3 regions of the Thalassospira sp. SM2505 genome follow, and region 3 is predicted to be linked to each of the others. Evidence: riboswitches for the same ligand, from Rfam matches in the RefSeq annotation. Region 3 holds a riboswitch; each other region holds the start of a gene.

The links. Region 3 has a riboswitch for cobalamin ahead of cobU (bifunctional adenosylcobinamide kinase/adenosylcobinamide-phosphate guanylyltransferase). Riboswitches for the same ligand answer to the same signal wherever they lie in the genome.
Region 1: linked by a shared signal. The riboswitch ahead of cobT (nicotinate-nucleotide--dimethylbenzimidazole phosphoribosyltransferase) and the one ahead of cobU (bifunctional adenosylcobinamide kinase/adenosylcobinamide-phosphate guanylyltransferase) in region 3 are both predicted to bind cobalamin.
Region 2: linked by a shared signal. The riboswitch ahead of ACTU44_RS19035 (ABC transporter substrate-binding protein) and the one ahead of cobU (bifunctional adenosylcobinamide kinase/adenosylcobinamide-phosphate guanylyltransferase) in region 3 are both predicted to bind cobalamin.

The regions. Positions count from the first base shown of each region.
Region 1 covers NZ_CM142731.1:4,336,181-4,343,642, forward strand. Annotated here, with positions in the region: gene ACTU44_RS20275 (RrF2 family transcriptional regulator) at 1-82, shown strand, start outside; gene ACTU44_RS20280 (methyl-accepting chemotaxis protein) at 247-1,332, shown strand; gene cobT (nicotinate-nucleotide--dimethylbenzimidazole phosphoribosyltransferase) at 1,403-2,476, opposite strand; cobalamin riboswitch at 2,565-2,698, opposite strand; gene ACTU44_RS20290 (imelysin family protein) at 3,021-4,076, shown strand; gene ACTU44_RS20295 (hypothetical protein) at 4,145-4,681, shown strand; gene ACTU44_RS20300 (multiheme c-type cytochrome) at 4,678-6,228, shown strand; gene ACTU44_RS20305 (FTR1 family iron permease) at 6,225-7,462, shown strand, end outside.
Region 2 covers NZ_CM142731.1:4,050,157-4,057,618, forward strand. Annotated here, with positions in the region: gene xseA (exodeoxyribonuclease VII large subunit) at 1-675, opposite strand, end outside; gene purD (phosphoribosylamine--glycine ligase) at 795-2,078, shown strand; gene ACTU44_RS19025 (ABC transporter ATP-binding protein) at 2,111-2,911, opposite strand; gene ACTU44_RS19030 (FecCD family ABC transporter permease) at 2,908-3,972, opposite strand; gene ACTU44_RS19035 (ABC transporter substrate-binding protein) at 4,013-5,038, opposite strand; cobalamin riboswitch at 5,266-5,469, opposite strand; gene ACTU44_RS19040 (OpgD/OpgG family glucan biosynthesis protein) at 5,641-7,242, shown strand; gene ACTU44_RS19045 (AraC family transcriptional regulator) at 7,288-7,462, opposite strand, start outside.
Region 3 covers NZ_CM142731.1:263,610-271,071, forward strand. Annotated here, with positions in the region: gene cobN (cobaltochelatase subunit CobN) at 1-278, opposite strand, end outside; gene cobW (cobalamin biosynthesis protein CobW) at 372-1,412, opposite strand; gene cobU (bifunctional adenosylcobinamide kinase/adenosylcobinamide-phosphate guanylyltransferase) at 1,447-1,974, opposite strand; cobalamin riboswitch at 2,031-2,220, opposite strand; gene ACTU44_RS01175 (hypothetical protein) at 2,464-3,138, shown strand; gene ACTU44_RS01180 (histidine phosphatase family protein) at 3,253-3,864, opposite strand; gene cobS (adenosylcobinamide-GDP ribazoletransferase) at 3,925-4,746, opposite strand; gene cobT (nicotinate-nucleotide--dimethylbenzimidazole phosphoribosyltransferase) at 5,012-6,046, shown strand; gene ACTU44_RS01195 (EAL domain-containing protein) at 6,108-7,337, opposite strand.

The sequences.
Region 1 (7,462 bases), 570 kb from region 3:
CGACAATTACAGTCTGGCGGACCTTTTAAAGCCGCAAGCCCAATTATCCTCGTTGTTTTCTCAATCCTCGCCGTCAGTGTGAGACACTGATCACCTCAAGCGGAACACGGCTTCCCGTCGTATAAGTGCGTTCCTGCAAATTTAAACAGGCTGCCATGCCTTAACATGTATTCACATTACATCTTTAAACATGTATTTTGTTTACATGTTTAAAGATGTCGGAACATGTACCGAAGGAAACCAGCTATGTTCGAATCACTTTCCACCCAGAACAATATGGCCTCCCTTTCCCGCGAAAACGAAATGGAAGCTCTCCGTGCGCGTGTCGCCGAGCTTGAGCAGGAACAGAAGATCACCCGATCCATTTTTGGAAATCTGGCTGCCTTTGGAGACTCCCTGATTACCGTGCGCGAGTCTTTTTCCGACCTGTCCGCCTTGCTGGTTGAAACCAGTCGCGCCAATCAAGATGCCCGACATCAATCCGGTGAAAGCCAAACCGGCCTGAAAAACATGTCATCGCACATCACAGAAATCAGCAAGCACATCCGTGCGGCCTCTGCACAAATCAGCACGCTAAATGACAATGCCGGACAAATCGGCTCTATTCTTTCGATGGTTGATGATGTGTCGCGTCAAACCAAACTCCTGGCATTCAATGCAAGCATCGAAGCCGCACGTGCCGGAGAAGCCGGAAAGGGCTTTGCGATTGTCGCGACCGAAGTCCGTGGATTGGCCAATCGCGCAACCGAAGCAACTTTGGAAATCGGCAAGCTGGTTCGTAAGATCCAGTCACAAGCCGATAGTGCCGATCGTGACATGAAAACCAATGCGGGCTCTGCTTCTGATCTGGAATCAGATGCCAATACACTTCTGACAAGAACCCAGCATATCCTTGATATTTCGACCGAAGGACAGTCCGCAATGTCGATGGCTGCCATTCTTAGTGAAATAGAACTAGCCAACCTTGAAGAACTTGAACTCAAGCTTGCCGTCTATCGGGTTTTCATGGGGCTATCGGATGCAACCGAAGCAGACTTTCCGCCGGAAACCGACTGCCGATTGGGGCAGTGGTATTACGATGGCAGTGGCCACGGTCTTTTTGCCGATATGGTTGATTTCAAGGCGCTTGAAATCCCGCATCGCCAAGTCCACGACAATGCCCGCAAAGCCGTGAGCTTTTATCGTCAGGGGCAACTTGATCTTGCCCTTCAGTCCTTGCAAGCCATGGAACATAACAACCTTGATGTCATGCAGCGCTTGCGCAACATGATCCGAAAGGACCGGGCGGCCCAAGCAGCCCGGTCAAGCACATCTTTAACGGACGCGGCGTAACGTCTTTACATATTTTCAGGCCAACATCCTCCGGCGATATTTCGGACCAGAGGATGTCGGCCTGATACCTTTAAGCCTGCTTCTCACATGGCGTATCGCGAGTAATCCCGATGTCTCCGAAGCTTGCCATATTATTGTGACACTGTGCCGCAGCCCGGACAATCAACCCGGCAAGCACGGCTCCGGTGCCCTCGCCCAGACGAAGGTCAAGATCAAGCAACGGACGCTTTCTGATCCGGTCCAGCAATAACCTGTGCCCCGGCTCCGCTGATCCATGCCCGACCATGCAATGCATCAGGCTTTTGGAAGATGTTTCATGCAGTGTGGCCGCTGCCGCACTGCATATAAACCCGTCAAGCATAACCGGAATGCTTAGCAGCCGGGCGGCGATAATCGCCCCGGCCATCGCAACGATTTCCCGGCCTCCGACACAGCGCAAAACGTCCAGACCATCTTTCACCGACATATCGTGGCAGGCTTTTGCCTGCTTCACGATATTGATCTTCCGCTTGTACTGATCGCGGTTGATACCTGTTCCCGATCCTACCCAGTCGCCCGGCGTACCATCCCACATGATATGGCAAATTGCCGCAGCAGATGTTGTATTCCCGATCCCCATTTCCCCCGGGCACAGGAACGAGGCATCCGGGTTCACTGCCTCCATGCCGATACGAAAAGCATCAACGCATTCATCTTCGCTCATCGCTGCTTCAACGGTGAAATCACGGGTCGGACGGTCCAGATCAAGGGCTCGCACTGTCACCTCGGCCCCAAGTTCCGTACTGAACTGATTGATCGCGGCCCCGCCCTTTGCAAAGTTATCAACCATCAATGCCGTGACGGACGGTGGAAAAGCAGAAACATCATGCTGCACAATTCCATGGTTTCCTGCAAAGACACAAACTTGCGGGTAATCCATTTGCGGAACGTCACTTTGTTGCCACCGGCACAACCAGAAAACAATTTCCTCAAGTCTGCCCAGGCTGCCGCGCGGCTTTGTCAGTTCAAGGTCCCTTTGCCGTGCCTTGATCACCGGCCCTTCATCGGCCATCGGCAATGACCCGAGCAACGCCCGGATATCATCAAGCGACTGGATGCCCTCTGAAATATTTGTCTTTTCGTGCTTTGCACGGGTTTCCAACATTCAACCTTCTCCTGGAAAGGCAAGATTGCGGCAGTTCTGCCACGACCTTTTCCATCGGCACACAATCTTGTTGAAACGTGTTTTACTCGTCTTCTGGCTCCCGGTCGGAACGCTCCAAACTGCCTTCCCGAATGGATTGCTCATTCAGTGACTGCCGCTCTGGCATTGTTTGCAGCATACCGGTTACAGCGGCGGGACCGCTGCGGATTTTCACCGCATTCCGTTAGCAAAACTCACTATTCCCCAAAGGCAAAAGGCCACGGCCACGGACCTTGATCCAACCCCCGTGACCTTTCGCTCAATGCGGGTAACCGATGGATTAAGACACCAGCACCAGCCCGTGAACTTGATCATCGTCAAATCGCTTGGCGCGATAAAAGCCCGACCAGTTTGACTTGACCAGCATCAAGTTCGCCTCTTTTCGCAAATGATAATTGTTATCACAAATATTCCCGCACCGATTATTCGGCGAAACAGGCGGGCCGTATTCGCAACCCCGTCTGTTTTACCGCAACCGCCATTTTTTGATCTGAAAGGTAGGAATATGTTCAAGAAACCCGTTCTTCTGACCGCCGCACTGGCATCGTGTCTTGCAATCTCGGGCAATGCCTTTGCAACTGATGATGCGGAAATCAGGGGCCTTGAGAATGTCAAACAGTTTACACTTGATCATAATGAACGACTGATCTCGCAGGCAGGCTTGCTTGAAAATGCAGTGTCTGCCTATGCCGATATCATCGCATCACATGATGGAAACTATGCTGCTGCCTGGCAGGCCAAAGGCCCTGTTCTGGCCGGTCAGATACAAAATATCCGAACACTCTGGCTAGAAGCATCCAACCAGTATGAAACCATTGAAGGTATCGTTGCCGGGATCCCTGAAACCGCAAAATATGACCTGATCCTTGATGCTGGCAATCCCGGAACCGAAAACGAGGATATCGCCCAATACGATCTGACACTCCCTGACGGAACCGTGCTTTCCCGGCCGGGAAACCTTTTCCACGGCATCACGGAACCCCTGTTCTGGGGCATGGAGGAAAGCCATATCAAGCTGGTCGCAGACCTCAATGACGATGGCAAACAAGCACCGGGAGAAATGCTTTTTGATGCCAATCTCGGACTTGGTGCGGCACAGGCCCTGACGCACTGGGCCAAAAAATTGCATAGCGACATGTCGGTCTGGAAGCCGAACCGTGACGATGCCTTTACCTCGGTTGTGACAATGACACCAACAGTTGGCGACTATTTCGGTGAGTGGAAGGAATCCCAGTTCATCACCGGAGAAGTCGGTGCCTTTGTCGCGCAAAGCCGCCTTGCCGATGTTCAGGGGATCATGGGCGGGTGCAAAAAAATGTATTTCAACGCCATCTCGCCAGTTGTTTCCGCTGATAATCCCGACCTTGATAGCCGGATCAAATCAGGCTTCGAAGAACTTCTTTCGCTGGTTGAGGATACCTATGCCCGCGAAAAGTCCGGTGAAAAATTCGGCATTGAAGAAGCCGATGCACTGGGCAACGAGGCCCAGGATATTGCCGACCGGATTGTCGCAATGATCCTGCAGGCCGCAGCCCAGAACAAAGTCAATATCCGCGGCTAATTTGTCCCGCATCAATCAAGCCGGCGGACATTGAAGTCCGCCCGGCTTGACGACCAGCAAGAACAGCCATGACGACAAAAAACACAACTTTCCCGCTTTCAACTGTCCAGTACGTTCCTGCACGTGCAGGTGTAATGAGCCTGATCCGCGCGAACTCGCGGATGCAGGTTCTGACATATCTTTTTGCCCTCCTGCTTGGCACCGGACTTTATCTGGAATTCTTCGCCGGACATAACTGGAACGCTGGTGAAACTGTTTTGCTGTTTCATCTATTTGTCGGGCTGATTTTTACTGTCCTGTTTCTTGTCTGGGTCGCGAGCCATATCAAACAGGGTCTCGCGACAAGTCAGCGCAAAATATTCACCGGACTGAGCTGGTTGCTGATCGCAAAATACATTCTGATCATCGCAACCGGATGGCTGATGGTCGTGCCCCCTGCAATCTACCTGACCGGGAAAATCTGGTTCTGGCAGTTCGAAACAACCTATCTCCTGACTTTTCTGCATTTATGGGGGGCCGTCACTGCCATGATCGGTCTGGTTATTCATCTGGGGTTGCGGCACTGGTGCAACCCGACCCCGCATTCAAACCGGGGGGAGAAATGAAAAGACAACTCAAAGCCAATCTCCCGCTTTTGATATCTGGCTGTATCATTGGCATCCTGATTGTCGTTTCCCTTTATCTTCTACGCCCTCCCGCGCCGGAACCGGGCATCGACCTTGTCAATATCCCGTTCTATCAGTTGCCCTTTGGACCGGATGAAAATGGTGCAGAACGGCCTTTCTGGCCGTCGCGACTGCAAACCGATAACGGTCGTCTTGTCGATCCGTCAAAAATTCAGTCCGCCGCAACCTGTGCCACCTGTCATCAAAAGGAATTTGATGAGTGGGCCCCGTCGCTGCATGCCATAGCCGGTCGCGACACAGTTTACGAACGCGCTGTAGAGGCCAATGAAAACTTGCACCGTGACGGGATCGAACGTGCACGGTTTTGCGAAGGATGTCATGCACCGGGTGAAGTTCTGGCAGGACGTACCAATCGCTTCAAATCTGTCATGCCTTCAGACGCCGAGACCGAAGGGATCAGTTGCGTCATGTGCCATACCGCTACCCATGCCGACCCTCTTGAAGGCAATGGGGCGCTTACCCTAGCTGTGAATACCGGTGTCGATCAACTCTCCAACCCGATGATCCTTGCCGCACCGCGTGATCATGCCCGTGCCTTTGGTGCAGCCAAGACCAATGCCCTGATTGCCAGCGCTGATTTCTGCGGCGGATGCCATACCGAAAACTATGATCAATCGATGTCCAAGGCGACAACAAGACAACATGTCCAAAGCACCTTTGTCGAATGGCGCGACAGCTGGTACGCCCAAAATGACATCACTTGTCAGGACTGTCACATGGCGCCGGATCCGGCATCCTATGTTCGACAAATCCGCGACGGGGACATTCGCAAACCTGAACGCTATGCCCATAACTTTGTCGGGGCAAATTACCTGATGTTTGATACCTCTCTTGGATCAAACCTGACATGGTTACGCGGCGGGATATTGCCAGGACTAACCAAAGAACAAAACACTCGCCTGATTGAAAAACAGGGAACGGCAACATCAGCCCTGTTGCGCGCTGCTGCCGGACTTGCCCTGAAAGGCAGTCACATTACCGATAACCGGCTCGTTTTTGACATCGCCGTACAGAATCTTGGTGCTGGTCACAACCTGCCAACAGGTGTGATCGATCAGAAATATATGTGGCTTGAAATTGTGGTTTCGGACGCAAACGGCTCGGTGATCTATCATTCCGGCAGCTTCGATACCGAACGCGGGCAAACCGATCCAGACGCGGTTATCTGGCGCGAAGACTTTCGCGACAGTGCGGGCAATCGCATTCCCGATCATCTGACTTTCATAACCGCAGAGATAACGCATCTGCGCAAAGGCGTCCCCCCAAAAGGCGAAGACATCGTTACCTATGACGTTGCGCTTTCCGGTGACAACACCGGCCCTTACCAGATCACCGCACGTCTCTGGTACCGGGTCGCCACCCAGGAATTTATCTTCAACACATTGAAGACCGACCTGATTGTCCCTCCCTTCGAACTTGTCAGCGCAACGTTCAGTCTTCCTCCAGATAAAAAGGTACGGCCATGACCCCCTGTATTTTCCGATTGGCTTTACTGACCTTCGTGATCATCGCAGCCCCGCTATCAAACGGTTTTGCTCAACCAAACCTTGCCTGGCAGGATGCCGAAGAATTACAGAGCACAAGTGCCTCTCTGATCCGGGTGATGTATCGGCCTGTTGATCATGCTCTGGAAGAAAAGGTGGCAGGCAAACTGGCCAGAATTCAGTCGCTTTGGAACGACCATCTTGCCGCCTCCTTTGAAATCGCTGTTCCGGATCAGGCCCGCACTGTTTCCGACGCGCTGATTGATTACGCAAACGCGGTTTCAACATGGAACCCGGCCAAAGCGGCATCTGCCCATGCCGACATCCGCACGGCAATACTCCATGGTGCATTTGCAAGAACTGTTGATCTTCTGAATTCCGGTGATGTCGAAACTGCATCACAATGGCTGAATATCCGTGAATATGCCCGCACATCGCGCGACACGGCCGCCAGTATTGCCATGCGCGAAGCACTTTCCGGTCGTCTTTCCCCTCTTCAGACCCGCGATATCATCAAGACTGAGTTACTTGGCATTTATGCCAGCGAATTACGACGCGCCCTTGCCGATGCGCGAACCCATCTTGCACAGAACTATACCGTCCAACTGGCCGGAACCATTGCCCGCACCCAAGGCTTGCACCGCCTTCTTGCAGGTAACATTACCGAACGGCTTGGCCCGCAAAAGGGCACTGAAATCAGCAACATCATGACCGGGTTACGCACAACATCCGGGGGCGACGAGCTTGAGACAAACCTTCAACATCTTCAGGATCTGTTCGCGACCTATGCCCCGACCAGCCTGCCACAGGATGAACTCGAACGACGGGTCCGGCTTCTGGCGCGCTTTTTGAATCTGATCCCGCTTGAATATGAAAAAGGTGTTCGCGACGGCGAAATCACCATTCCGTTTGAATATTTCGAAGCACAGCTTTTCCGTGACCGTGCCCAGATGATCTATGGCGATCTTGGTCATGACCTCTCACAACACCACCCCCGATCTTTCGACCAGCTTGGTACTATTCTCGACGAGATGAAATATCTGATCAGCAGCAAGGGAAACCCTGAGCAAATCCGAAATCTTGCCACCGAAGGGCAGGAAATCATTGCCGACACCTATGGCAGTGACACGGCCAATGGCGGATACAAGGCATCATTGCTGCTGCTTCCCGATCTGTTTGACGAGATTTTGCTGGTTGCCCAAGCCGGCGACTGGGC
Region 2 (7,462 bases), 860 kb from region 3:
ACGCGCGACGATCAAGACGTCCGGACGGGGGATTTGACCATAGGGTAAAAGATCATTAAAGCCCCGCACGGCCTCGGCCACCTGTTCGGCAGCACCCTGCCCCTGAACCAGCACCGGCCACAACAGAACCCGGCGCGGGAACCGTTCCCGCAGACGATGCATGATATCGCGGATCACCGCCCCGGTGGGCGATGTGACAATCCCGATCACATCGGGCAGGAACGGGATCGGCTTTTTACGATCCGGATCAAACAGGCCTTCGGCAGCAAGTTTCTTTTTGCGTTCTTCAAGCAATTTAAGCAGCGCGCCTTCGCCCGCCACTTCCATGCTTTCAATGACGATCTGATATTTCGAACGGCCCGGGAATGTCGTCAGGCGTCCGGTAACAATGACTTCCATGCCGTCTTCGGGTACCAGACCAAGTTTGGTCGCCTGCCCGCGCCAGCACACGCCATCAAGAACCGCCTTGTCGTCCTTGAGTGCCAGATACATGTGGCCGCTGCTGGCCTGTTTAAAGCCGGAAATTTCCCCGCGCACCCGGACAAAGGAAAAGGCATCCTCGACCGTGCGTTTGAGTGCATTGGACAAATCCGAAACCGAAAATTCGGGCGTATTTCCCGATTTTACAGGGGTTTCCGGTACCGGGGCATAGGGGTCGAACAAATCTTGCGTCATCAAGGGTACTTTATGCTAAAAGCCCGCACATTGAATCATTTTGCGGGATGGCGTTTGGGTCTAGCCTAGTTCATCGCGCATGGACCATCAAGCAATCGGACAAGTCGAAGGATAAAGTCATGAAGGTTCTGGTCGTTGGCGGCGGCGGACGTGAACACGCATTGTGCTGGGCCATTGCGCGCAGCCCGCGCATTTCCAAACTGTGGTGTGCACCGGGCAATGCCGGGATCGCGGATTCCGCCGAATGTGTCGCGATTTCCGATGGCGATATCGACGGTCTGGTAACCTTCGCCAAGGACAATGCAGTTGATCTGGTGGTTGTCGGCCCCGAGGCCCCGCTGGTGGCTGGCCTTGTGGATGCGCTCGACGCGGCGGGTATCAAGTCGTTTGGTTGCTCCAGGGCAGCAGCCCAGCTTGAAGGCTCCAAGGGATTCATGAAGGACATGGTCGCAAAATTCGGTGTCCCGACCGCGGCCTATGGTCGTTTCACCAATCCGGCAGATGCCAAGGCATTTGTCGAAAAGCATGGCGCGCCGATCGTGGTAAAAACCGACGGTCTGGCAGCGGGCAAGGGTGTCACCATTTGTATGACAAATGACGAAGCCTTTGCCGCGATTGATGAATGCATGATTGGCGGCAAGTTTGGCGATGCTGGCGCGGAAATCGTGATTGAGGAATTCCTCAAAGGTGAGGAAGCCTCATTTTTTGCGGTTTGTGACGGCGAAAACGTTATTCCGCTGGTCGCAGCCCAGGACCACAAGGCGGTTGGCGAAGGCGATACGGGTCCGAATACAGGCGGCATGGGTGCCTATTCCCCGGCCCCGGTTTTCACCGATGCGGTCGAAGCCAAGGTCATGGAACAGATCATCGTCCCGACCGTCAAGGGCATGGCCAATGAAGGCCATCCGTTCAAGGGTGTGCTGTTTGCCGGTCTGATGATTGACGATGAAGGCAACCCGAAGCTGATCGAATACAACATTCGTTTCGGTGATCCGGAATGTCAGGTCCTGATGACCCGTCTGAAATCAGACGTTCTTGATATCCTTGATGGTGCGGCGACCGGCACGCTTGATAAAGTCAAACCGGAATGGCATGACGAAACCGCGATGGTGGTTGTCATGGCAGCAAAGGGCTATCCGGGGTCTTATGAAAAAGGCACCGAGATCAAAAATGTCGCGGCCGCGGATGCCATGGACAAGGTCAAGGTTCTGCATGCTGGCACCAAAATGGATGGCGACAAGCTGGTTGCGACCGGTGGTCGCGTTCTTGGCGTAACCGCACGCGGCACGACCGTTACCGAGACCCAGCAACGCGCCTATGAGGCCGTTGATGCAATTGATTGGGAAGGTGGTTTCTGCCGCCGTGATATCGGCTGGCGCGCAGTTGCCCGCGAACAGGCATAAGCCGTTCCAGATCGGATTTCCAAAAGACCGGGTTACGCAACCCGGTCTTTTTTTATGCCCGCATGGCCCGATGTTCCGACGTGATAGCGGATATGACAGCGGCCCTGATCATCAATTTCGATATCGGCGGCAACCCCGAAAACATCGCGCAGATTTTGCGCTGTTAAAATCTGTTCCGGTGTTCCGACCGCAATCAGTTTGCCACGATCCATCATCGCTATGCGGTCACAGAACATCGCGGCATGGTTCAGATCATGCAGGGCGGCCACCACCGTCACCGGAAGCGCGCGCACCAGTTCAAGCAATCCCAACTGATGATGGATGTCGAGATGGTTGGTTGGTTCATCAAGCAACAAAAAGTCAGGCTGCTGGGCCAGGGTACGTGCGATATGCACCCGCTGCTTTTCCCCGCCCGACAGGGTCTGCCACATACGATCTGCCATCTGGGACATTTCGACACTGCCAAGCGCATCCGCAACGATTTCATCATCACGTTCAGACCATGGTGAGAGCAAACTCAGATATGGCGTTCTGCCAAGCGAAACCGCTTCGCGTACCGTGATGCGGTCAATCGTATCGGCCTGCTGTTCAACAAAACCGATCTGTTGCGCCAGATTGCGACGCCCGATCTTTTTCATGGCCTGACCAACAAGCAACGCCTGCCCTGTTGACGGCGCACGAATACCGGCAAGAACCGTCATCAGGCTGGTTTTGCCCGACCCGTTCGGCCCGATCAGCCCCAGAAATTCACCCCGCTCCACGCTGAGTGACACATCACTGATGATTTTCTTGAACCCGGCATTCCAGCCGACATTGCGCAATTCAAGGGTCATCGCAGAACCCTTCCATGACAAAGGATAAGCGCAAAGGCCGGTGCCCCGATCAGGGCTGTGATCACCCCGATTGGCAATACCTGACCATCAAGAATGATGCGCGACACGATATCAGCCGCCACCAGGAACATTGCCCCGATCAGGGCGGATACCGGCAACAACAGCCCGTGGCGCGTTCCGACAAAAAAGCGCGCAGCATGCGGGATGACCAAGCCAACAAACCCGATGGAACCGACGATACTGACCATCACGGCGGTCATGGATGCCGCAACGGCAATCAGGACCACGTAAACCCGGCGCACCGGCACACCAAGCGATGCAGCTGACTCGACACCAAAGGTAAAAGCATCAAGCGCACGCGCATACCAAAGACACACCAGCAATCCGATCACCGCGACCGGAAGCGCAAGATAAACATCGGGCCAACGCACCCCGCTTAGATTCCCGAGCAACCAGAACATGATGCCGCGTGCCTCGTCTGCGGTCGCGGCCTTGGTGACGATGAATGATGTCAGCGCGTTAAAAAGTTGGGATCCGGCAACACCGGCCAGAATAATTGCCCCGGCACTCCGTCCCGCCGGAATAGCCAAAAGCGCAACAAATCCGAATGCCACCAGTGCACCGACAAAGGCCCCAAGGGACAGGGATACCATCCCCGCACCAAAACCAAGGATCGCAACACTGACCGCACCGGTCGATGCACCTGCCGAAATACCCAGCAAATAGGGATCGGCCAGACTGTTGCGCAACAGCGCCTGCAAAACCGCACCAGACAACGCCAGCGATGCACCACAAGCGGCGGCCACAAGCGCCCTTGATATGCGGTAATTCCAGATGATCCCCCCATCAATCGGATCAACGTCGAAACCGGCATTCCAGATGTGATTGGCAATGGTGTGAAGAACCGTGCCAAGGGGGATTTCCGTTTCCCCCTTGGCGGCGGCAATCGCAATCACACCAATCAGCAAGACCAGTGCGAAAAAAACCGCACCGGTTCGCACAAGATATGCCCGTCCCGCCCGTCTTTGTGCAGGCGGATGAACTGGCGTTTTTTCAAACATTGAATTCTCCGGGCATATCGAACGCCTTTGCCTTATGCGATCAGTTCAAAGCACTTAGTCGTTCGACGGCCTCGGCCAGTGTTTCAATCCCCTCGATCAGGCGGATTGTCGGATCCATCGACTGGGCATCCATCACAACGATATTGCCGTTTTTCACCGCCTTCATCTGGCTTGTGACAGGGTCGGTTTTCAGGAAGTCCATTTTGACCTGCCAGTCATCTGCCGGGAAACGGCGACGCCCCATCTTGCCGATCACGATGATATCGGGATTGGCACGTGCAATGGTTTCCCATCCAACGGTCGGCCATTCTTCCGGACTATCGATGATGTTGGTCACACCAAGTTTGCCTGCGATATAACCCGCTGCGCCATTTTTACCAGCCACATAGGGATCGCTTTTGATCTCGGCACTCGAAAACCAGAAAACGGCAGATACATTATCATGTCCGCTTTCCTTCACCTGTTCCAGCGACCGGGCTTCTCGGGCCTGTAGTTTCGCTATCAGGGCTTCGCCGCGATCCTCGACATCAAAGATCTGCGCAAGATCGGTGATCTCCTGATAAATCAGGTTCATGGTAAAATCGTCATGGCGGACACCGTCGCCGCCACCCGTATTGTCCTTGCCGACGCAATCGGCCGGTGCGGTATAAACCGGGATGGAAAGTTCGTTGAACTGCTCGGTGGTTCCGACAATCCCCTTGGGACCGACATGCCATTGATACTGGGTGGCAACCAGTTGCGGCTTTTGCGCAACCACGGTTTCAAATCCCGGATCATTATCGGCCAGACGCGGAACGGTTGCGTTCACATCCTTGAATTCATCCATAACCGGGCCAAACCAGACACCGGTCCCTTTGACCTTGTCGGCAAGTCCCAGTGAATAAAGGATTTCTGTTGTGCTTTGCCCAAGGGACACGACGCGGTCCGGCGCAGAATCAAACTGAAGTACGGTCCCGCAATTGCGGATCTGAAGCGGATATTCGGTTGCAGATACACTTGCGGCAGATGCCATAGAACCAGCGGCAAACACCCCGACCGCCAGCGCACGTTTATAGTGATTGATCACTTCGACTTCCTTTCACCGATGCACTGGCCAGGATCAGGTTTCCCTGCTCCAAACACAGCACACCACAAATGTTATGTTATAACATAACGATCACGTTTCTACTGTCAAGGGACTGGCAAAAGTGTCGGGAAATGGCGGAAGATGTCGGGGTCAGAGCTCAGGTCAAACCTTGGCGAGCTCCCGAAGACCGGGACATAAGCCGACATTCTCCGGGGCACCCCGCCCGGTCCGTCGCATTCATGTCGGCAGGTCTCCTGGCTCGCGGGTCATCATGCTTTTCCTGGCCTTCCCGGGTTGGTTCCCAGTGGCATTGGTCAGAAAAACACTCACCGCCTACAGTTGCGGGGGCAGCTTCGGTTAATGACCTGTTTGACAGGTCACGTCGAATTCCCTTTATCCGATATCCGGATACCGACATCTGACGGTTAGATTAAACCAAAATGCCGGTCAAGGAAATTGGCCAATCACCAGTGGCATTTATGCAAGGGTCCATGCATAAAAAGCAGTCGACACGACCTTGAATTTGCCATGTTTCATCCCGATTACCTCCACACTGTCCGGTATCCTTGCCCGACACGTGAAACCATTGGAACATGATACAAATGACGACTTCTGTGGAACGCAGACGCTTTTTGAAATCCATCGCGGCAGCCGGGCTGATCCTGCCGGGGCTGTCGATCTATCAAACGGCATTGGCAGAAGTTCCGGGGCTTGATCTTGGCAATCCCCAACCGTTCGAGTTTGCCGATCTGATTGCGCGCGCCAAATCCATGGCGCAGGCCGCATATGAGCCCCCCGTGGCCCCGAACCCGGAAATTGTCGGGCGGATTGACTATGACACCCATGGCAAGCTTCACTACAAACGCGATCATTCGCCGTTTTCTGACGGGTCGGGCACCTATCCGGTGACCTTTTTCCATCTGGGCATGTATTTCGCCAAACCGGTCCATATGTATCTTTTGGAAAACGGTGTAGCACGCGAAGTTATCTATAAGCCCGATTACTTTGACATGCCCGAAGACAGCATTGCCCGCCAGTTACCGCCAAACAGCGGCTTTGCCGGTTTCCGCCTGCATGAAAACCAGTCGCGTGATGACTGGAAAACCCAGGACTGGGCAGCATTCCTTGGCGCATCCTATTTCCGGGCAATCGGTGATGAAGGACAATATGGCCTGTCTGCGCGCGGGATTGCCGTGAATACGGCAACTTCGGTGCCCGAAGAGTTTCCGGACTTCCGGCAGTTCTTTATCGAACCTGCAAAAAATGCCGAAGACCCGGTGACGATCTATGCCCTTCTGGATGGGCCAAGCATCACGGGTGCGTATAAATTCCTGCTCTATCGCGGTCAGGGCGTGACCATGGATGTGGAAAAGCATCTGTTTGTTCGCCGCGATATCGAACGCCTTGGCATTGCCCCGCTGACCAGCATGTTCTGGTATTCCGAACAGAACAAATCATTCCGCTTTGACTGGCGCCCGGAAGTCCATGACAGCGATGGTCTTGAACTGTGGACAGGAAGTGGTGAACGCATCTGGCGACAGCTCAACAATCCCGAAACGATCCGCGCATCGGCCTTTGCCGATCATAATCCGCGCGGCTTTGGCCTGATGCAGCGTGACCGCGATGTGAAGAACTATCTCGATGGCGTGCGCTATCACCGTCGCCCCAGCCTGTGGGTCGAACCCAAAGGTGACTGGAATGATGGTGCCGTGCAGCTGATCGAAATTCCGACGGATGACGAGATTCACGATAACATCGCGGCGTTCTGGGTGCCCAATGGCCCGGCCAGGGCAGGTAATTCCTATGCGTTCAAATACCGCCTGCACTGGCAGGCGCATAACCCGTTCCCGGTTGCGGAACTGGCGCGTGCAACGGCAACCCGTATGGGTCGTGGCGGTGAACCGGGCACCAATCGCCCAAAAGACGAAATCAAGTTTTCCGTCGAGTTCGAGGGCGATATTCTTGGAACCCTTGCCTATGGCGAGTTCCCGGAAATCGTGGTGTCGACATCACGCGGTGAAATCACCCGCACCAAGATCGAACCGATCATGGATACCCGCATCTGGCGCGCAGCCTTTGACCTTAAGGCCGCTGGCACCGATCCGGTTGATCTGCGCATGTATCTCAAACGCGGTGATGCTCCGCTCAGTGAAACCTGGATGTATCAGCACCTGCCCGCCGTCGGCAACCAGCATCAGGGCTGATGAGGTCAATCATCCCGTGTTCTAGCAACCCGGATGGATGCCCGATCAATAGGTGACAGTTTCACCGGTTCGGGCATCCCCGTTTTGGCCAAGGATCGCCATGACATCACGCATCGGAGGCGCCCCGAACATCCGGGCATATTCGCGACTGAATTGTGATGCGCTTTCATAGCCGACCTCATAGGCGGCACTTGCCGCATCCTTCATTTCTGCCAGCATG
Region 3 (7,462 bases):
CCGCCCAGAATGCGCACAATGATGAATTTGGCATCGCTTAATACATCATCGACATACAGATCGACCGACATATTGTGGCCAAGCTGCAAAAGGCTGGCCAGACGCAAGGATGGAACGTCATCACCAAAGGCATCGATCAACCGCGCCTGCGCCCCGGCAAGACAGGCAAGCTCGGACTCGGCAGCAGACAGGATCACGACATCCCCCGGTTCCTGACCAAGGTCCACCGCCTCGCTGCCATCGGTAACCATTCCGGGCTGAGCTGCCAAAAGATGCATTTGAAATTCCGTCTTTTACGTCGTCAAAGGCATCGATACCGGATGCAAAACACCCGGTATCGATCAGATTAATCTGTCTTTGGAAAGACGGCCTCAGGCCGCCTTGATCGCGGTCTCGATGGCGGCGCGATCCAGTCCATGCAGACCGATCACCACCAGCTCGGAGCGGCGGTTTTCCGTTTCTGCCCACGGGCGATCAAAGTAACGCTGGAAACGTTCGCCAACACCCTGAACCACATGGCGCATCGGCTTGCCGGGGATATCAAGGAAACCCTTGATGCGCAGAACATCAAACTGGCGGACAACATCGACCAGGCGCTTTTCCAGAGCCGCCGGATCATTGACCGCATCAAGCGACACCACAAAGCTTTCAAAGTCATCGTGATCATGCTCATGACCATCGTCGTGATGGCTTGGGCGGCTATCAAGGTCATCTTCGGCAGCGGCACCAAGCCCCAGCAGAATGGCGTTTTCAACGCGGGAATGTTCGGTTGCGATAATCTTGACCGATGGTCTTTTCAGCTCTGCCCGAATGTCGGCTTCGACCTTGGCGCGTTCTTCGTCGGTCAGAAGATCGGTTTTGTTCAAAACCACCATATCCGCGCAATGAAGCTGTTCTTCGAACAATTCTTCAAGCGGGCTTTCATGGTCAAGATTTTCATCAGCCTCGCGCTGTGCCTGAACCGCATGATGGTCATGGGCAAACAGACCGTCGCGCAGGGCCGCGCCATCAAGAACCGCAACCACCCCGTCCACGGTCACACGCGACCGGACTTCCGGCCAGTTAAACGCCTTGACCAGCGGTTTCGGCAAAGCCAGACCAGATGTTTCAATCACGATGTGATCAGGCGGTGTTTCGCGATCAATCAGCCCGCGAATGGTCGGCAGGAAATCATCTGCGACCGTGCAGCAAATGCACCCGTTTGCCAGTTCAACGACATCATCCTCGGCACAACCTTCGATGCCGCAGCCATTGATGATACCACGATCAACACCAAGATCGCCAAATTCATTGATGATCAGGGCGATACGTTTGCCATTGGCATTTTCCAGCATGTTGCGGATCATGGTTGTCTTGCCCGCACCCAGAAAACCGGTGATAACCGTTGCCGGGATTTTTCCCAATTGCGCCATCTTATAAATCCTTAAAAATCAATACATTAACTTGTTATTTGACCTGCATCGGGATGCCTGCGACCACCAGTGTCACCCGATCAACCAGTTCAGCGATGCGTTGATGCAGCCGTCCGGCATGGTCACGAAAGGTCCGTGCCATTGCATTTTCCGGAACAATGCCGAAACCGACTTCGTTTGATACCAGCAAAACCGGAATCTTCAATGTCGGGATCAGTTCGCAAAGCTGATCAAATTCCGCATCAATGTCGCGATCTTCAAGCATCAGATTGGTCAGCCACAAGGTCAGGCAATCAACCAGAACCGGCTTTGCGCCCGTTCGGTTGCAGGTTGCAAGCGTGCCACAAAGATCAAGGGGTTCCTCAATCGTTTGCCAAAGATCGCCGCGCGACTGTTTGTGAAGGTCGATGCGGTTGGCCATTTCATCATCCCATGCCCGACCCGTCGCGACATAAATCCCGCCACCGGCATGATTGATGATGTTTTCGGCAAACCGACTTTTACCCGATCGTGCACCACCAAGGATCAGGTGCGTCCCGCCAAGCGGGTCATTTTGGGTCATTGTCTGTTCCTCGCCATGGCCTCCCACCGAGGCCCGATTGCGTCGCCACCGGTTTTTGATTGGTGACACCTTCGGCTGGTTTCCTGGCTGCGGGCATGAAAGCAATCCGCCTTCCCGGTTTCCCGGTGGCTGATGAACGACCTTGCGTCCATCTGGATCACCCAACCCGATACAGTTGCGGGGGCAGCATCGGCATCGCACCGATTTCCCATCACCGAACGGTGCGCCGAACCTAACAGGTTTGGTTCTGAACCCAAAGGGCATTCTCCAATTGGCGAAGCACCCTAATCGAAAGGTCAGTATTTGTAAGAATTGTCTTCTTGAGGGGAGCCCTCCTTTAAGAGAACATAATATTATCACGCTGGAATTAGAGTGAGACAAAATCACCTTCCAGTGGGATCGCCGGGACAAAAACCATCATAACCCGGTGTGCCACAGAAAAAATGTGGCAACTGGATCTTGGGGTTAACTGGAATTTTTCATAATCAGATGGCAGTTTCTGCACAACTATCGAAAATCCGAAAACCGAACACGCCAAGCTGGGTTACATCGTCCCGAAAGGATATGTGGCTTGGCTTGCTTGAACGTTTGAACTCTGAAAATCGCGCGTTTCAGACCTTTTTGCACGAATATGCGACGGATTCAGAGATCACGCTTTCGCGGCGTGATGTTCGCAACATCTTTGCGCTTGATGCCTCCAAGGGCGTGATTGGAACCATTATCTGGTCCCATTCCCGAGGCATCCGTGTGAATGCATTGTCACTGCTTGTCCGCGACCTTCCGACATTGATTACCCTGATGTCGATTTCCGATTTCGGCGAAGAAGAGCTGAACGAATTGCTGGCCCAGCCGGGCATTTCGGTTCCGACCGCAAGCAAAATGCTCTCGGCCTGCGGCAAGACCTATTGCGGCATGCCAGCAGCCATTATCGACGACAATGTTATTCAGGTGATTGAAAATACGGCATTGTCCGAAGATTTTCCGAATGTTGCCAATTTGCGCAACAAGTCGCGCAGCCGTCCGATGCCCTATTATGAGGCCTATCTTCAGGACGTGACCGCGATCTGCGAAAAGTATGACATTTCGGCAGATCTACTTGATCGATATCTGGCCGAACAGGCTTTTGACGATCTTTCCCCAAAAGCAGAACTACAATCGGCCTGAACGCGACCATCCGGAAATTGATCCGGCCAGAACCAGAAACGGCATCATCTCAAACGGGATAGATGCCGTTTCTGGATCTGCAGGGCCGAGATGGTGACACCACAGTTTCCGGTTTTAGTAAGTTTGATTAACACCGGTGATCCGCCAGCCGGGCAGATCAACCCCGTCAATATATTCAAGCTTGGTCAGGCTCAGCGTATCAATATGAAATGACAGGGCCGCCTCAAGCGACAAGCCAAGGGCATTGGCCATGATCGCCCGGATCGTTCCGCCATGAATGACCGCAACGATATCGCGCCCGGCCCAGTATCGGTTCAGACGATTGAAAATCGGACCAACCCGGTCGACCACATCGGCGAAGCTTTCGCCATTGGGTGGTTGCTGACGGGCGAAATCGGTCCAGAACTGCGTGGTTTCACCTTTGGGAAGATCATTCCAGTGCTGCAGCTCCCACGCGCCGAAATGCTGTTCGGAAAAGCCGCTTTCGCGCGTTGGCACAACGTCTTCGTCAATAACTTCCTGAAGCTTGAGCGCGGTATCAAGAGTTCGGGAAAGATGACTTGTGACCCAGACCGCATCGCGCGGTAAATGGCGGGCGACTGCACGTAATTTCTTTTCATCAGACAAATCAGCGGGCATGTCGCTGCGGCCGTAAACCAGACGTTCCGGGTTCTCGACCGGGGCATGTCGCACCAGCCACCAGCGCGTTGTTTCAGCTTTGATCATATATTCCTCAGACCAATCGGGCTTTGGTGATGAAGGATCGCAAACGCTGTCATCTTACCATCATGCCATGGTCATCGCTGCGATAAATCCGATACCGGCAAACAGCTCGGCACAGATTTGCGTTGCACCCAAAACGTCGCCTGTTTGCCCGCCAATCTGCCATTTGGCAACCAGCCGGACCAGACAAATGGCAAGGGCAACGCCGCAACTAACCGCAAGCGTTGCAACAATGCCGGAAAGGACGAGAACAATCGCAGCCGCAATCGCAAATCCAATCAGGATCGGCAGCCCGTCGGGCCGTCCCGCCCCCTTGCCCAGACCATTATCGCGCGCCGGGGGCAGGATACGCATCATAACCGGTATGGCGGCACGTGAAATTACCGCGACAACCAGGAAAATAACCGCCCCCTTGCCCATATCCGCAGCCGCCGTAATCAGGGTCAGACGCAATACCAGACCAAGTATCAAGGCAACCACGCCATAAGTACCAACCGTACTGTCGCGCATGATTTCCAGTTTGCGGGCCTGATCGACACCACCGCCAAAGCCGTCTGCGCAATCGGCAAGACCGTCTTCATGCATGGCCCCGGTCAATAGCACCATGGACGCAACTGCAAAGATTGCAAATATGACCGCATTTCCGGTCAGGTAATGGGCCAGCATGGCAGGAAGCAAAGCAAATCCGGCCAGCACCAGACCAACAAGCGGCCAGCACCAGACCGATCGTGCAATCATGACAGGACGAAAGTCATCAATATGGTAAACCGGCACCCGGCTCAGCAAAGCCATGGCCCGCCAGAAGTCGGTCAAAACAGACGTATCTGCGATGGTTTCGCGGCCAAATTCCTTTGACTTCGCATCCGGTTGATCTGTGCTTTGCATATTTGTTTCGTTTTGGTTATGATCTTCGGGCACCGTCAAATTCCGATATTCGAACTGGCATTCTGTTGCACATGGGCCTAGTTTGAGGCCGATTTCCCCGGCGCCTGTCATCCTGCCATCTGATGGAAGCTGCCCCGCACCGGGAAACCAGAAACCTGATGAACAGCAAGACGCACCATTTGATTGGTTTCTGAACCTAGTCCTTACCATCTCAGAAGCCAAGCGGAACACGCTTTCGACGAAATGCCGCCAGCCGGAGACCAATATGTTCAATGCCAAGCACCCGCCCCAAAACCTTGATGAGATCCGCACCCTTCTGGCTGAATTGCCCGGTGTGGATAGCGACGCACAGGCAGCGGTACTCGAACGCGAACCGACCCTGACCAAGCCGGCCGGATCGCTTGGGCGACTGGAAGAATTCAGCTTGTGGCTTGCAGGTTGGCAGGGAACATCGCGTCCGCGCATGTCGCGTCCACGCGTTACGGTCTTTGCCGGAAGCCACGGTGTGGTCGCGCAGGGAGTTTCGGCCTTTCCGCCAAGTGTGAACCAGCAGATGGTCGAAAACTTCATCAATGGCGGGGCGGCCATCAACCAGATTTGCAAATCGGTTGATGCGGAATTGCGGGTGATGGAAGTTGCCCTTGAAATCCCGACCAATGATTTCAGCCAGGAACCGGCGATGGATGATGAAGGCTGCGCAGAAGCCATGGCCTTTGGCATGAGCGCAATCGAAAAGGGCCTTGATCTGTTTGTTCCGGGTGAAATGGGGATTGGCAATACCACCGCGGCCGCCGCAATTGCACATGCGCTTTATGGCGGAACCCCGGCCGAATGGACAGGCCGGGGCACCGGGATTGATGATGCCGCACTCACACTCAAGACCCGCGTGGTTGGCGATGCCATCATCCTGCATAAAAACCAGATGCATGACGGGCTTGATGTGTTGCGCTGTGTCGGCGGTCGTGAAATCGCCGCCATGGCTGGTGCGATTATTGCTGCGCGTTATTCACGGGTGCCGGTTTTGCTTGATGGCTATGTTTCCTGTGCGGCGGCTGCTGTTCTTGCTGCGGTGCGTGCTGATGCGCTCGATCACTGCCTTGTCGGTCATGTTTCAGCCGAGCCGGGGCATATCCGCTTGCTCGACAAGCTTGGTAAAAAGGCCCTGATTGATTTTGGCATGCGCCTTGGCGAGGGATCAGGTGCCGCACTTGCCATCCCGCTTCTGCGTTCGGCAGCCGAATGCCACAACGGCATGGCAACCTTTGAAAAAGCCGGCATTGATGGCAAGGAAGAGGCGTAAGCTTTTCCAGGCGATGCGATAAGTGATGTTATCGACAGGATAGCGCCGGAGGCAACCGGCGCTATTTTTTTGTCCGCTCGCTCATCAGGTGCTCGACATGGCGGCCCTGGAACATGGTGATATTGATTGAATGGCCAAACTTGATGGCCCGTTCATCATCGCAACGGCAAAGAATCACACGCGTATCACCAGATTCAGCAACCGCAGCCCGCATGGCTTCGCGATGCTCTTCGTCCATGCTTTCCATCTCCGGATCCCAGATCATCTTGATCATATCAACGCCAAGCTTGTTACGGTTGATATAGGGAAGCGACAGATGGCTGATACCATCAATACAGATGCGATACCCGCGATCACGGCAAAAATCACGCGCGAAGAAGAACGCACCCAGATCGGCGAAAATATCGATCTTTTGCAGTTCAAGAACAATGGTGCCGCGCTGACCGGCTTTGACATTGCTGTCAAAGGTCAGGAAATCAGGTGATAGCAAGGTCGACACATTGAGATTGATACTGACCGAACCGGTCACGGATGCATCATTGGACCGCGTCAAAAGCGACAGCATGCGACGATCAAGAATTTCCGTCAGATGCTGGAACAGCCACCGGTTCGACAGAACATTCACATCGGGCAGGAGCGTTTCCTGCAAATCCTTGATTGAAATGAACAATTCATGGAATACCGGCGTCGGGTTGGCATCGCCAACCACCGCACAGATCGCCTGACGGCGCATAAGATTGGACAGATCGGCACGACGCAGGGATTCATCAATACGGCCAAGAATTTTAGGTGTCAGCGGCGCACGATCATCCCCATAGTCCGGGTGATCGTTATGACGTTCTGCTGCCTTGCTGACGACGCGTGGCCGGTTGGCGTTTGATCGCACCAGCATCTGGGTCAGATGCAGGAATTCCTTGTATTGCTGGCCGACATCGAAATAGTCGGTGAAAGTGGCCGGTGCGCCGCTTTCATCCTTGCCATCGCTGATCAGTGGATCATCATTAAACAGGAACTTAAGCCGGAAAATGACGGCATTGACCTCGTCCATTTCAGCGGCATCGAAAATGAAAATCAGATCCTGATTGGACAGGGTAAAAATGCGACCGGTGACTTCCGGCACGATTTCTTCAAAGGCAACAATCGCCGTGCGGATATGGTGATCACGCCGGTTGAATGCCTGCAATTTCGAGAAATGCACATGGATAGCACCGACACCGTCCTTGCGCCGTTCAAGGCGCCGCACATAGTCGACGAGAAAGGCCTCGGGTGATGGAAGTGAACTATCAGACATTAATGCAAAAACCAGATTATTGTTTTATCGGAACCAATGCCGATACCAAGCCCGTTTCATAATAGAGCCTGTCGATTAACAGGTTATGTATTTATCATTCATATCTATTGAAACCAAACGTGAAA